Regions from separate parts of the Paenibacillus sp. FSL H8-0457 genome, predicted to be linked through region 1. Evidence: a T-box and tRNA genes for the amino acid it is inferred to sense, from the RefSeq annotation. Region 1 holds a T-box; the other holds one or more tRNA genes.
What was found. The T-box of region 1 lies ahead of pheS (phenylalanine--tRNA ligase subunit alpha). A T-box ahead of a tRNA ligase gene usually reads a tRNA of that ligase, here a tRNA-Phe.
Positions count from the first base shown of each region.

Region 2: it encodes a tRNA-Phe, which carries the amino acid that the T-box ahead of pheS (phenylalanine--tRNA ligase subunit alpha) is inferred to sense. The anticodon was not compared.

Region 1 covers NZ_CP150293.1:5,798,877-5,804,458, reverse strand. The annotation lists gene abc-f (ABC-F type ribosomal protection protein) at 1-1,257, shown strand, start outside; T-box leader at 1,366-1,642, shown strand; gene pheS (phenylalanine--tRNA ligase subunit alpha) at 1,709-2,743, shown strand; gene pheT (phenylalanine--tRNA ligase subunit beta) at 2,773-5,223, shown strand; gene zapA (cell division protein ZapA) at 5,483-5,582, shown strand, end outside.
Region 2 covers NZ_CP150293.1:6,179,054-6,184,635, reverse strand. The annotation lists rRNA gene MHI43_RS27920 (23S ribosomal RNA) at 1-533, shown strand, start outside; tRNA gene MHI43_RS27915 (tRNA-Asn) at 691-766, shown strand; tRNA gene MHI43_RS27910 (tRNA-Ser) at 772-863, shown strand; tRNA gene MHI43_RS27905 (tRNA-Glu) at 880-954, shown strand; tRNA gene MHI43_RS27900 (tRNA-Val) at 1,047-1,122, shown strand; tRNA gene MHI43_RS27895 (tRNA-Met) at 1,157-1,233, shown strand; tRNA gene MHI43_RS27890 (tRNA-Asp) at 1,264-1,340, shown strand; tRNA gene MHI43_RS27885 (tRNA-Phe) at 1,421-1,496, shown strand; tRNA gene MHI43_RS27880 (tRNA-Thr) at 1,519-1,594, shown strand; tRNA gene MHI43_RS27875 (tRNA-Tyr) at 1,599-1,683, shown strand; tRNA gene MHI43_RS27870 (tRNA-Trp) at 1,690-1,763, shown strand; tRNA gene MHI43_RS27865 (tRNA-His) at 1,790-1,865, shown strand; tRNA gene MHI43_RS27860 (tRNA-Gln) at 1,882-1,956, shown strand; tRNA gene MHI43_RS27855 (tRNA-Gly) at 1,971-2,045, shown strand; tRNA gene MHI43_RS27850 (tRNA-Cys) at 2,057-2,130, shown strand; tRNA gene MHI43_RS27845 (tRNA-Arg) at 2,143-2,219, shown strand; tRNA gene MHI43_RS27840 (tRNA-Leu) at 2,228-2,307, shown strand; gene MHI43_RS27835 (hypothetical protein) at 2,661-2,960, shown strand; gene MHI43_RS27830 (PspA/IM30 family protein) at 3,035-3,712, shown strand; gene MHI43_RS27825 (PspC domain-containing protein) at 3,715-4,203, shown strand; gene MHI43_RS27820 (PspA/IM30 family protein) at 4,205-4,891, shown strand; gene liaF (cell wall-active antibiotics response protein LiaF) at 5,061-5,582, shown strand, end outside.

The sequences.
Region 1 (5,582 bases):
CTGGAGCAGTGGCTGGTGTCGACCTATAAAGGAACGGTGCTGTTTGTATCCCATGATCGGGAATTCATTGACCGGGTGGCGACCGCCGTCTGTGAGCTGACGTCGGAGGAACTCCGGCGTTACCGGGGAGGATACACGGATTACCGGCGCGAAAAGGAACGCGAGCTGCGCGAGCAGGAGACGCTTTATCGCAAGCAGGAGCTGGCCCGCAAGGCGCTTGAGGAGTCGATCCGAAGATACGAGGAATGGTTCCATAAAGCGCATAACGCGGCCGGGGACGTGAATGAAGTCAAGATCACCGCCAGTTTCTACAAGGCCAAAGCGAAGAAGAACATCTCCAGATACCATGCCAAGGAAAAAGCGCTGGAACGGTTGGAAGCCGAGCGGGTGGATAAGCCGCGCAGCGGGCCCAAGCTGAACATGGAGCTGGAAGGGGAGGCATTCGGCGGCCGAACCCTGGTCCAAGTGAAGGACATCTGTTTTGGATACGGAGATCAACAGCTTTTTAATAAGCTCACCTTCTATTTGAACCGCGGCGACCGGCTGGCCGTAAGAGGCCCCAACGGAAGCGGAAAAACGACGCTGCTCAAGCTGCTGCTGGGGGAGATCGATCCGCAGGAGGGCCGGATTACCCGGAATCCTTCCGTCAAGATCGGCTATTTTTCGCAGGAGCTTGAGGGGCTTGAACCTGAAACCACGCTGCTGGACAGCCTACTTGTCATTCCCGGCATGACGGAGAGCCGTGCGCGTACCCTGCTGGGCTCGTTTCTCTTCAGGAGAGACGACGTGTTTAAGAAGATGGGACAGCTCAGCATGGGGGAGAAGTGCAGAACGGCTTTTCTCAAGCTGTATTTCAGCGGGGCGCATCTCCTCGTATTGGATGAACCCTCGAATTACCTGGACGTGGATACCCGAGAGGTGATTGAACAGGTGCTCGTAAGCTTTCCGGGCGCAATCGCGCTTGTATCGCATGACCGGTATCTGGTGCGCAAAATCGCGAACCGGCTGCTTACGCTGAAGCCCGGGGAAGCTCCCGCATGGTTCGAGGGAAGCGTTGGCGAGGAGGAGGAACAGGCTGCGCGAACCGGGGTGATCAAGGGAGATACCGAGAAGGACAATCGCCGAATGGCGCTTGAGTACCGGATTCAGGAATTGCTGGGGTTATCCGCTGATGGACTTGAGGCCGGGGATGAGGCGAGCTGGCTTGCCGAGATTAGGGAGCTGCGGGCCGAGCTTGCCGGGCTTTTGTCGGATTGAGCCCAGGGATCCAGATTAAAATCGGTCCGATGAGGTTAAAATGGGGAAATGAAACTTGCCATATGCCGAAAGGTTGCATATAATAAACCCTATATATTTGCATAAGTTCTAAATGCATGGATGGAGAAAAGTAGCCAGTGCCTCTTTACAGGGAAGGGATGCCGTGGATTGAGAGTGTCCCTCAAAGAATCAGGCTGGTGAAGTTCGCTCCGGAGCAGTTCCCTGAACACGGCAGCCCGCCGGTTGAGTAGGGGATAACGGGTCCGATTCGTTACGTCGGTCAAGTGAGCATGATGAGGCATACTCGTGCCCAAGGCTTTTACCGTCTTGGTTAGAGTATGATGCATGTTAACAAGGGTGGTACCACGGTCTCTTCGTCCCTTTTCGGGAGGAGAGGCCTTTTTTGTTTTCAGAACAATGATGGAGTTTACAAAGGGGTGTGCGAATAGCCATGAAGGAAAAATTGGAAGCTTTAAAGCAGGAAGCATTGGCGCAATTGCAGGATGTTAACGATCCGCAGCAGCTGAATGATTTGCGGGTGAAATACCTTGGCAAAAAAGGGGCCCTGACGGAAATCCTGCGCGGCATGGGAGCACTCAGCGCAGAGGAGCGTCCCGTTATCGGCCAGGTGGCCAATGACGTTCGCGGCGCGATCGAGGAAGTCATTTCCGGCAAGCAGGAAGCGTTCCTGCAGCAGGAAACCGAAGAGCGTCTGCGCGCAGAGAAAGTGGACGTGACCCTTCCGGGTCGCAAGCTCAGCCAAGGTGCGGTGCATCCGCTCAGCAAGGTGATCCAGGATATCGAGGATATTTTCATCGGGATGGGATACCGCGTAGCGGAAGGACCCGAGGTGGAGACGGACTATTTCAATTTCGAGGCGCTCAATCTGCCGAAGAACCACCCGGCACGCGACATGCAGGATTCCTTCTATTTGACGGAAGATCTGCTGATGCGGACCCAGACTTCCCCGGTGCAAGCCCGGACGATGCTGTCGATGCAAGGAAAAGCGCCGGTCAAAATCATCTGTCCCGGACGCGTATTCCGCCGGGACGACGATGACGCGACCCATTCGTTCCAGTTCCATCAAATCGAGGGCCTCGTGATCGGCGAGAACATTCGCATGAGCGATTTGAAAGGGACGCTGCTGCAATTCGTTCAGGAAATGTTCGGCGATAACACGCAGATCCGTCTGCGTCCAAGCTTCTTCCCATTCACGGAGCCCAGCGCGGAAGTGGACGTATCCTGCGTCAAATGCGGCGGCAGCGGCTGCCGCGTATGCAAGCAAACGGGCTGGCTAGAGATTTTAGGCTGCGGCATGGTTCATCCGAAGGTGCTCGAAATGGGCGGCTATGACCCTGAGAAGTACAGCGGATTTGCTTTCGGTATGGGGGTTGAGCGGATTGCCATGCTGAAATACGGCGTGGATGACATCCGCCACTTCTTCAACAACGATACGGCATTCTTGAATCAGTTCACGCGGATCTAATTTTAACGATAAAGGGAAGTGAATAGACAATGAGAGTTTCAACCGATTGGTTGTCCGATTATATTTCGCTCGAAGGCGTAACCTCAGAGGATTTGGCAAGCCGCATTACATCGGCCGGCATTGAAATCGATGTGATCGAGAAACGGAATCAAGGCATTAACAACGTGGTCGTAGGCTACGTCAAGAGCAAGGAGAAGCATCCCGATGCCGATAAGCTGAACGTGTGCGTCGTCGATGCAGGCCAGGAAGAAGATCTCCAGATCGTATGCGGAGCAAAAAACGTGGATGCTGGCCAGAAGGTGCCGGTAGCGCTTGTGGGCGCGAAGCTGCCGGGCGGGCTGGATATCAAGAAAGCCAAGCTGCGCGGCGTGCTGTCCCAAGGCATGATTTGCTCAGCCAAGGAACTGGGCATGAATGACAAACTGCTGCCCAAAGAGCTGCAGGAGGGGATTTTGGTGCTCCCGGCTGACACGGAGATCGGCAAACCGATTGTGGATGTGCTGGGCCTGAACGATGAAATTCTGGAGCTGGACCTGACGCCGAACCGTTCCGACTGCCTCAGCATGCTGGGCACGGCTTACGAAGTGAGCGCCATCCTCGGCCGCGAGCTGAGCCTGCCGAACCCGGAGAAGGAAATGCTGGAGGTTCATGATGCAGCAGCCGATCATATCTCGGTTACGATCGGCGCGGATGAGCAGTGCAGCCATTATGCTGCACGCTATATCACGGGGGTAACGATCGCTCCTTCCCCGCTGTGGATGCAAAACCGGTTGATGGCAGCCGGCGTGCGTCCGATCAATAACATCGTGGATATTACCAATTATGTGATGCTGGAATACGGCCAGCCGCTGCATGCTTTTGATGCGGATCAGCTGAAAGACGGGGCGGTTCACGTACGCTTGGCTGAGGCCGGCGAGACGATGGTGACGCTGGATGGCGCGGAGCGGCGTCTGGAGCCGCATATGCTGGTAATTACGGCAGGCGGCAAGCCGGTGGCCTTGGCTGGCGTTATGGGCGGCCTGGACTCCGAAGTAACGGATGGAACGGTGAATATTTTCCTGGAGTCCGCTAAATTCGATGGCGGCACCGTCCGCAAAACCTCCCGTCAGCTGGGACTTCGCTCAGAGGCAAGCTCCCGCTTCGAGAAGGAAGTGGATCCGGCCGCAGTGATCCCTGCTCTGAACCGAGCGGCTGCACTGATGGCGAAATATGCCGGCGGGTCCGTGCATCAAGGAATCGTCGAAGCAGGAAGTGCGCATACCGAGCCGTCCGTGATTACGTTGTCGCTGGAGAAGCTCAATCGTTATCTGGGCACGGAGCTGTCTTTGCTTGAGGTCAAAACGATCTTCTCCCGACTGCATTTCCCTAGCGGGGATGCGGGCCAGGGATTGGTGGATATCCAAGTGCCTTCCCGCCGCGGCGATATTACGCTCGATGTAGACCTGATCGAAGAGGTTGCCCGCCTGTATGGCTATGACAACATTCCGACCACGGCGATTGAAGGACCGACGACGCCGGGTTCGTTGACGGAAGCGCAGGCCATCCGCCGCTCGCTTCGCCGTCTGTTGACGCACAGCGGATTCCAGGAGGTTCTGGGTTACTCCTTCATTCATCCGCAGCAAGCGGAAGTGTTCACTTCCCTATCGGAAGGCGGGAAGGCGGTTAAGCTGGCGATGCCGATGAGCGAGGACCGCAGCGTGCTGCGTACCAGCTTGCTGCCGCAGCTGCTGGATATCGCGGTGCATAACCATAACCGCAAGCAGCCGGACCTGGCCCTGTTTGAAATAGGGAACCTGTTCCACACGCAGGAGGAGACGTTGACCAAGCAGCCGCAGGAGCGTCCGGTTCTCGGTCTGCTGCTGTCAGGACGCAAAGGCAGCAAGCAGTGGAACGTCCAGCCGGCCAAAGTGGATTTCTTCGATTTGAAGGGTGCGCTTGAAACGGTGCTCGATTATCTCGGCATTCGCGCTGACGACATTGCTTACGAAGCGAACGGGCCGGCAGGCTTCCATCCGGGACGTTCCGCTTCCGTTTACGTAGGTCAGGGCGAGAACAAACATCTGCTCGGGGTGCTCGGACAAATTCATCCAAAGACGCAGCAGGAGCTGGATTTGGAAGATACCTATGCCGCCGAGATCCTGCTTGAGCCGCTCTATGATCTGACCAATGCCCGCGTCGCTTACCGCGATCTGCCTAGATTCCCGGGCATGGAGCGGGATCTTGCCATCGTGGTGAATGAGGAAGTAGAAGCCGGTTCCCTGATGCAAGTCATCAGAGAGAACGCCGGAGAGCTTCTGCAGCAGATTCAGGTGTTTGACGTCTTCACGGGCAGCAAGCTGGGAGAAGGCAAGAAGAGTGTTGCGATCTCCTTGACGTACCGCCATCAGGAGCGGACGCTGACCGATGAAGAGGTTGCCGGGGTTACGGAAAAAGCAGTCGCTGCCCTTCAGCAAACTTTTGGCGCAGAATTAAGAAAATAGCAGGAATTGTGAACGTCCGCATCGAATCCATTACATCAGAGATTCGATGCGGGCTTTTTTGCTCTAAATTGAACTGGGATTTGCATCGGAAGGCCCGCAGGGTTCATAATTATAAGCACAAAACTGTGTTATCATATACCACACTTCGGTCTGTACTCTAGAGGTTCGTCTGTAGATGTTATCTCATATATAATGGATGCAGAGGATAGACCATTTCAGACATCATAGAATTTACACATAATAGAAGGAGGGCACAATTTTGACTACATCTGACCGTAAAAGCGTTACCGTAGACATCTACGGAACTTCCTATAAACTCGTTGGAAACAGCAGTGATTATACCAGACAGGTAGCCAATT
Region 2 (5,582 bases), 380 kb from region 1:
CAAGTCGAGCAGGGACGAAAGTCGGGCTTAGTGATCCGGTGGTACCGCATGGAAGGGCCATCGCTCAACGGATAAAAGCTACCCTGGGGATAACAGGCTTATCTCCCCCAAGAGTCCACATCGACGGGGAGGTTTGGCACCTCGATGTCGGCTCATCGCATCCTGGGGCTGAAGTAGGTCCCAAGGGTTGGGCTGTTCGCCCATTAAAGCGGTACGCGAGCTGGGTTCAGAACGTCGTGAGACAGTTCGGTCCCTATCTGTCGTGGGCGTAGGAAATTTGAGAGGAGCTGTCCTTAGTACGAGAGGACCGGGATGGACGTACCGCTGGTGCACCAGTTGTTCCGCCAGGAGCATGGCTGGGTAGCTACGTACGGACGGGATAAGCGCTGAAAGCATCTAAGCGTGAAGCCCCCCTCAAGATGAGATTTCCCAGTATGTAAGACCCCTTGAAGACGACGAGGTAGATAGGTTGGAGGTGGAAGTGCAGCAATGCATGGAGCTGACCAATACTAATCGGTCGAGGGCTTATCCAAAAAATACCCCAAAAAGTGAAGCGAAGCTTTGGAGCAACGCCGAATACTTTCTGGGGACCCCGATACCACATCGGGTGAATGCTACGGAGTCTAATGTGCTGCAAATATCGTTTCGTATCTAGTTTTCAGGTGATCAATCACTTGAATTGAATATTGTTCCCTGATAGCTCAGTTGGTAGAGCACTCGACTGTTAATCGAGTTGTCACAGGTTCGAGTCCTGTTCGGGGAGCCATTTATGGAGAGGTGTCCGAGTTGGCCGAAGGAGCACGATTGGAAATCGTGTAGGCGCCAAAAGCGTCTCGAGGGTTCGAATCCCTCTCTCTCCGCCACTATTATTTTAAGCAAGGCCCGTTGGTCAAGGGGTTAAGACACCTCCCTTTCACGGAGGTAACAGGGGTTCGAATCCCCTACGGGTCACCACTTTCTTTAATGCATCAGAGGATGAGAATCCTTTCTTAAAAAACACTTGCTTCTTATATCAGATTTTGGTATGATAAAAGTCGCTTTGTTACGGAGGCTTAGCTCAGCTGGGAGAGCATCTGCCTTACAAGCAGAGGGTCGGGGGTTCGATCCCCTCAGCCTCCACCATGATTTTTCACCATTGCAGCAACCCTTTTAATGACGCGGGGTGGAGCAGTTCGGTAGCTCGTCGGGCTCATAACCCGAAGGTCGTAGGTTCAAATCCTGCCCCCGCAACCAATTTATATCGCAATAGCGATAGTGCCTCGTGGAACTGTGGTGTAGAGGCCTAACATGCCTGCCTGTCACGCAGGAGATCGCGGGTTCGAATCCCGTCAGTTCCGCCATTTTTACAAGTTTCATAGATGACTTTGGGATGAGATGCGTATCCGATATGGGATTCGTCAAAGTCCGAAATGAGCTCTATGGCTCGGTAGCTCAGTCGGTAGAGCAGAGGACTGAAAATCCTCGTGTCGGCGGTTCGATTCCGTCCCGAGCCACCATGTACCTTTTATAATTTTATACGCCGGTGTAGCTCAATTGGTAGAGCAACTGACTTGTAATCAGTAGGTTGGGGGTTCAAGTCCTCTCGCCGGCACCATTCTGGAGGATTAGTGAAGTGGCTAAACACGGCAGACTGTAAATCTGCTCTCTTCGAGTTCGGTGGTTCGAATCCATCATCCTCCACCAGTTTTTAGGGGCATAGTTTAAAGGTAGAACAGCGGTCTCCAAAACCGTTAGTGTGGGTTCAATTCCTGCTGCCCCTGCCAATCGAATCAATTTATAGTACAATATGGCGGTCGTGGCGAAGTGGTTAACGCACCGGATTGTGGCTCCGGCACTCGGGGGTTCAATTCCCCTCGATCGCCCCATATTACAAAATCATATTGGGGATTAGCCAAGCGGTAAGGCAACGGACTTTGACTCCGTCATGCATAGGTTCGAATCCTATATCCCCAGCCATTGATTTTATGTTTGCGGACGTGGCTCAGCGGTAGAGCATCGCCTTGCCAAGGCGAGGGTCGCGGGTTCGATTCCCGTCGTCCGCTCCATTTTTATTTCTGGCGCCATAGCCAAGTGGTAAGGCACAGCTCTGCAAAAGCTTTATCCCCAGTTCGAATCTGGGTGGCGCCTCCATAACAAACATATGTGCCCTTAGCTCAGCTGGATAGAGCGTTTGACTACGAATCAAAAGGTCAGGAGTTCGAATCTCTTAGGGCACGCCATTGTGTAAGCCGGTGTGGCGGAATTGGCAGACGCGCGCGACTCAAAATCGTGAGGGAAACCGTGGGGGTTCGAGTCCCTTCACCGGCATCAATCAAAAGGAATGTAGACGATCAACGTCTGCATTCCTTTTTTTGTTGTCTCTCCATCGATGCATCCACACGACAAGTCCACTCCCAATCGCAGCTGCTGAAGTCGTTCTCCTGTAGATCGATGTTCCTTCAATAAGTGATACGGTAACAGGAGTGTGTTCGTTCACGGATGTAACGCAAAAACTGCAGACCAGTGCAGGGGTTGGACGTAGGTCTATAGGAAGCCCCGCCTTAGGTCTAGGTCCAAAAACCGTCCACAGGCCGTTTTAGTCAAACTCGAAATTACCTAGAATAGAGTCATAAGGTTGAACAAATGAAACAACGATCAAACAACAGAAAGGCGGTGTATAAATGAGGAATTCAAAAGGCAATGGAATGAGTATCCTGTTGATTGGTTTAGGGATCTTGGTTCTTCTGGGAGTATTCGGTCCTCTGCTTGGATGGTTGTTCAGTCTTCTAATTCCGATACTGATGGTTGCTTTGGGATATTACGGAATTCGAAGAGGCAATACCTTGATGGGATGGATCATTCTCGGTATCGGGATCATCTGGTTGATGGGTAAACTGTCTTGGCTGATCGGTCCGATCCTTGGTGTCATCTTAATCATCTACGGAGTGTCCCGATTGAAGAATGGAAGACCCCGTTATTGATAAGGAACCACTACATTATATAACCTGCATAAACAACAGATCAGATCATGATAGATGAGGAGGGCTAAGCCGATATGAGTGTTTTCCGGCGGATAAGAGACATAACCGTAGCAACATTGAATGAAAAGCTCGAGCAGAGCCAGGATCCGGTTCGATTGATTGACCAGTTCCTACATTCAACCAGACAGGACATTGCTGAGGCCGAGAAGCTGCAGCAGCAATGCCAAGTACATTCCAGACAGCTGAAACAGCAGGTGGATCAAGCGGAAACCATGCGATTTAAACGCGAAGAGCAGGCACTGCTTGCCTTGAAGGCCGGCGAAGAGCATCTTGCCAAGCTGGCATTGCAGGAGAAGCTGATTTATGAGGAAAAGATTGAACAGTATCAAGGCCTGTTATCCTCAAGCCTGGAGTCGTTGAAAGAAATCGAGGAGCAGCTCGGTGAGCTGCGGATGGAATATCAGACGGTCTACAGCAAACGCCAGTATTATGTTGCCCGAGTGGAAACCCTTCGTCTTCAGCAAAAAATGAATGAACGTACGGGATCCTATGGCGGGGGTCATGATGTACCGAAGATGTTCAATCGCCTCGAGGACCGTATCAGCGACTGGGAACTGGAAGCCAGAAGCCTTCGCGATTTACGCCGCATGGGGCAGGAATACATGGATCAGGCTGGAGAATCCGTCTCCACGGTATTGGAAAAGGAACTTGCCCGCTTGAAGCAAAAGCTGAATAACAGCGGAAAGGAGTAACCATGACAAGATTGTACCGTTCCACCCGAGACAAGATGTTCACAGGGTTGATCGGCGGTATATCCGATCATTTCGGAGTCGAATCTACCCTACTTAGAATCATATTTGTAGTCAGTATCTTTTTCACAGGCGGTACAACGCTGTTGATCTATCTGATTGCAACCCTCGTCGTTCCTAAAGAGCCGTATTATCACGATCCGTACGGACCGCAAGGAAGACATGGCGGCGGATACCGTTACAACGACCATCCGGGCCCGGGGCCAGGCTACAACAGCTACAATGACGCTTATGGACGTCATCAAGGCTACCCTAATCCTAATGAGCATGGAAGCTTTGGTCCCAAATATGACCGTCCCAACGGCACAAGAACGAACGCGTCCACCGATTCCGATCTGGATGCGATGATGAAGGATATTGAAAGAAAAGCCATGCAAAAAGAAATCGAAGAATTGAAGAAAAAACTTTCGAACTATGAGAAGGGAGATAAATAACATGGGAGTATTTAAAAGAATTAAGGATATGACGAAAGCATCGGTGAACGAGCTGCTGGATAAAGTGGAGGATCCGATCGTAATGCTGAACCAGTACCTGCGCGACATGGAGGCAGAAATTCATGAAGCAGAGGTAACGGTTGCGAAGCAAATGGCAAATGAGCGTCGCATGAAGCAGCGCGTCGATGAGGCTGTGAAGATGGCGGCACAACGTGAAGCTCAGGCGGAATTGGCTCTGAAAAACGGTCAAGAAGAAGTGGCTCGCAAGCTGCTTGAAGAAAAGATCTATTTCGATCAAAAAGAAACCGAGTACGTGGAACTGCACCTGCAATCCGAGGCTCAAGCGAAAGAGCTTGTTGCTCAGCTGCATGAAATGAAAGACGAGTTCTACAAAATGCGCAACAAGCGCAATGAGCTTGTAGCTCGCGCTCAAATGGCGAAAGCGAAGAAGCAAATGTCTCAAGTGAGCAGCCTGCATACCATTGAAAGCGGCAGTGCTTCGATGGGCTTCCACCGCATGGAAGAAAAAATCATGCAAATGGAAGCTGAAGCTGATGTGCTTCGCGCACCATACCGCCCTAACAACGCAGCATACACAAGTCCAGTGGATGCTGAGAAGCAACTGAAGGTGGATGAGCAGCTGCAAGCGTTGAAAAACAAAATGGGGAAATCCTCGAAATCCGAGTAATTCCTCAGCAAGTCAGCAAAATAAGAACAAAGCGTATTCGAATACCGTGTTCATATGATATGCTATACGAATGAGATTGTCGTATAGTACAGGCAAAGCCATACAGTGGGGAACATCTCACTGATATGGCTTTTCCGAGCTTATATCTTGGTCATCAAGGAGGTGCGACATGGACAGAAACCGCTGGATAGCAGTAGGTTTAATCAGCTTGGGTTTTATTATGCTTTTCGGCCGATGGTTTGGTTTCTTCACCATTGTCGCCCTATTGCTCATCTTCGCGGGCGTCCTTCAGATCAGGCAAGGCCATGTGAAGAAGGGGTACATTCTGCTCGGCGTCGGAGCCGTGCTGCTGCTGCTCGAGCATCTTATGTTGATTATTGGCGTCAGTTTGATATCGCTGGGTATTTTCTACGGCAAGTCCAAACGGGCCCATACCACGACCAGATATATTCAGAAGCAGAACTTTATGTCCAACTTTGACTGGGACCGTGCACCCTGGGTGATGCGCAGCTTGAGCGTGTGGCATGTGCTCGGGGAAGCAGATGTGGATCTGTCCCTGGCGCTTCCCGAGGAACGCCAAACGGTGCTCATGTTCCACGGAATGCTCGGTGATATCGATCTGATGATCCCGGACTATTACGGGGTGGAGATCGAAGCATTCATCTTGTTTGGATCGATTCATATGGACGAC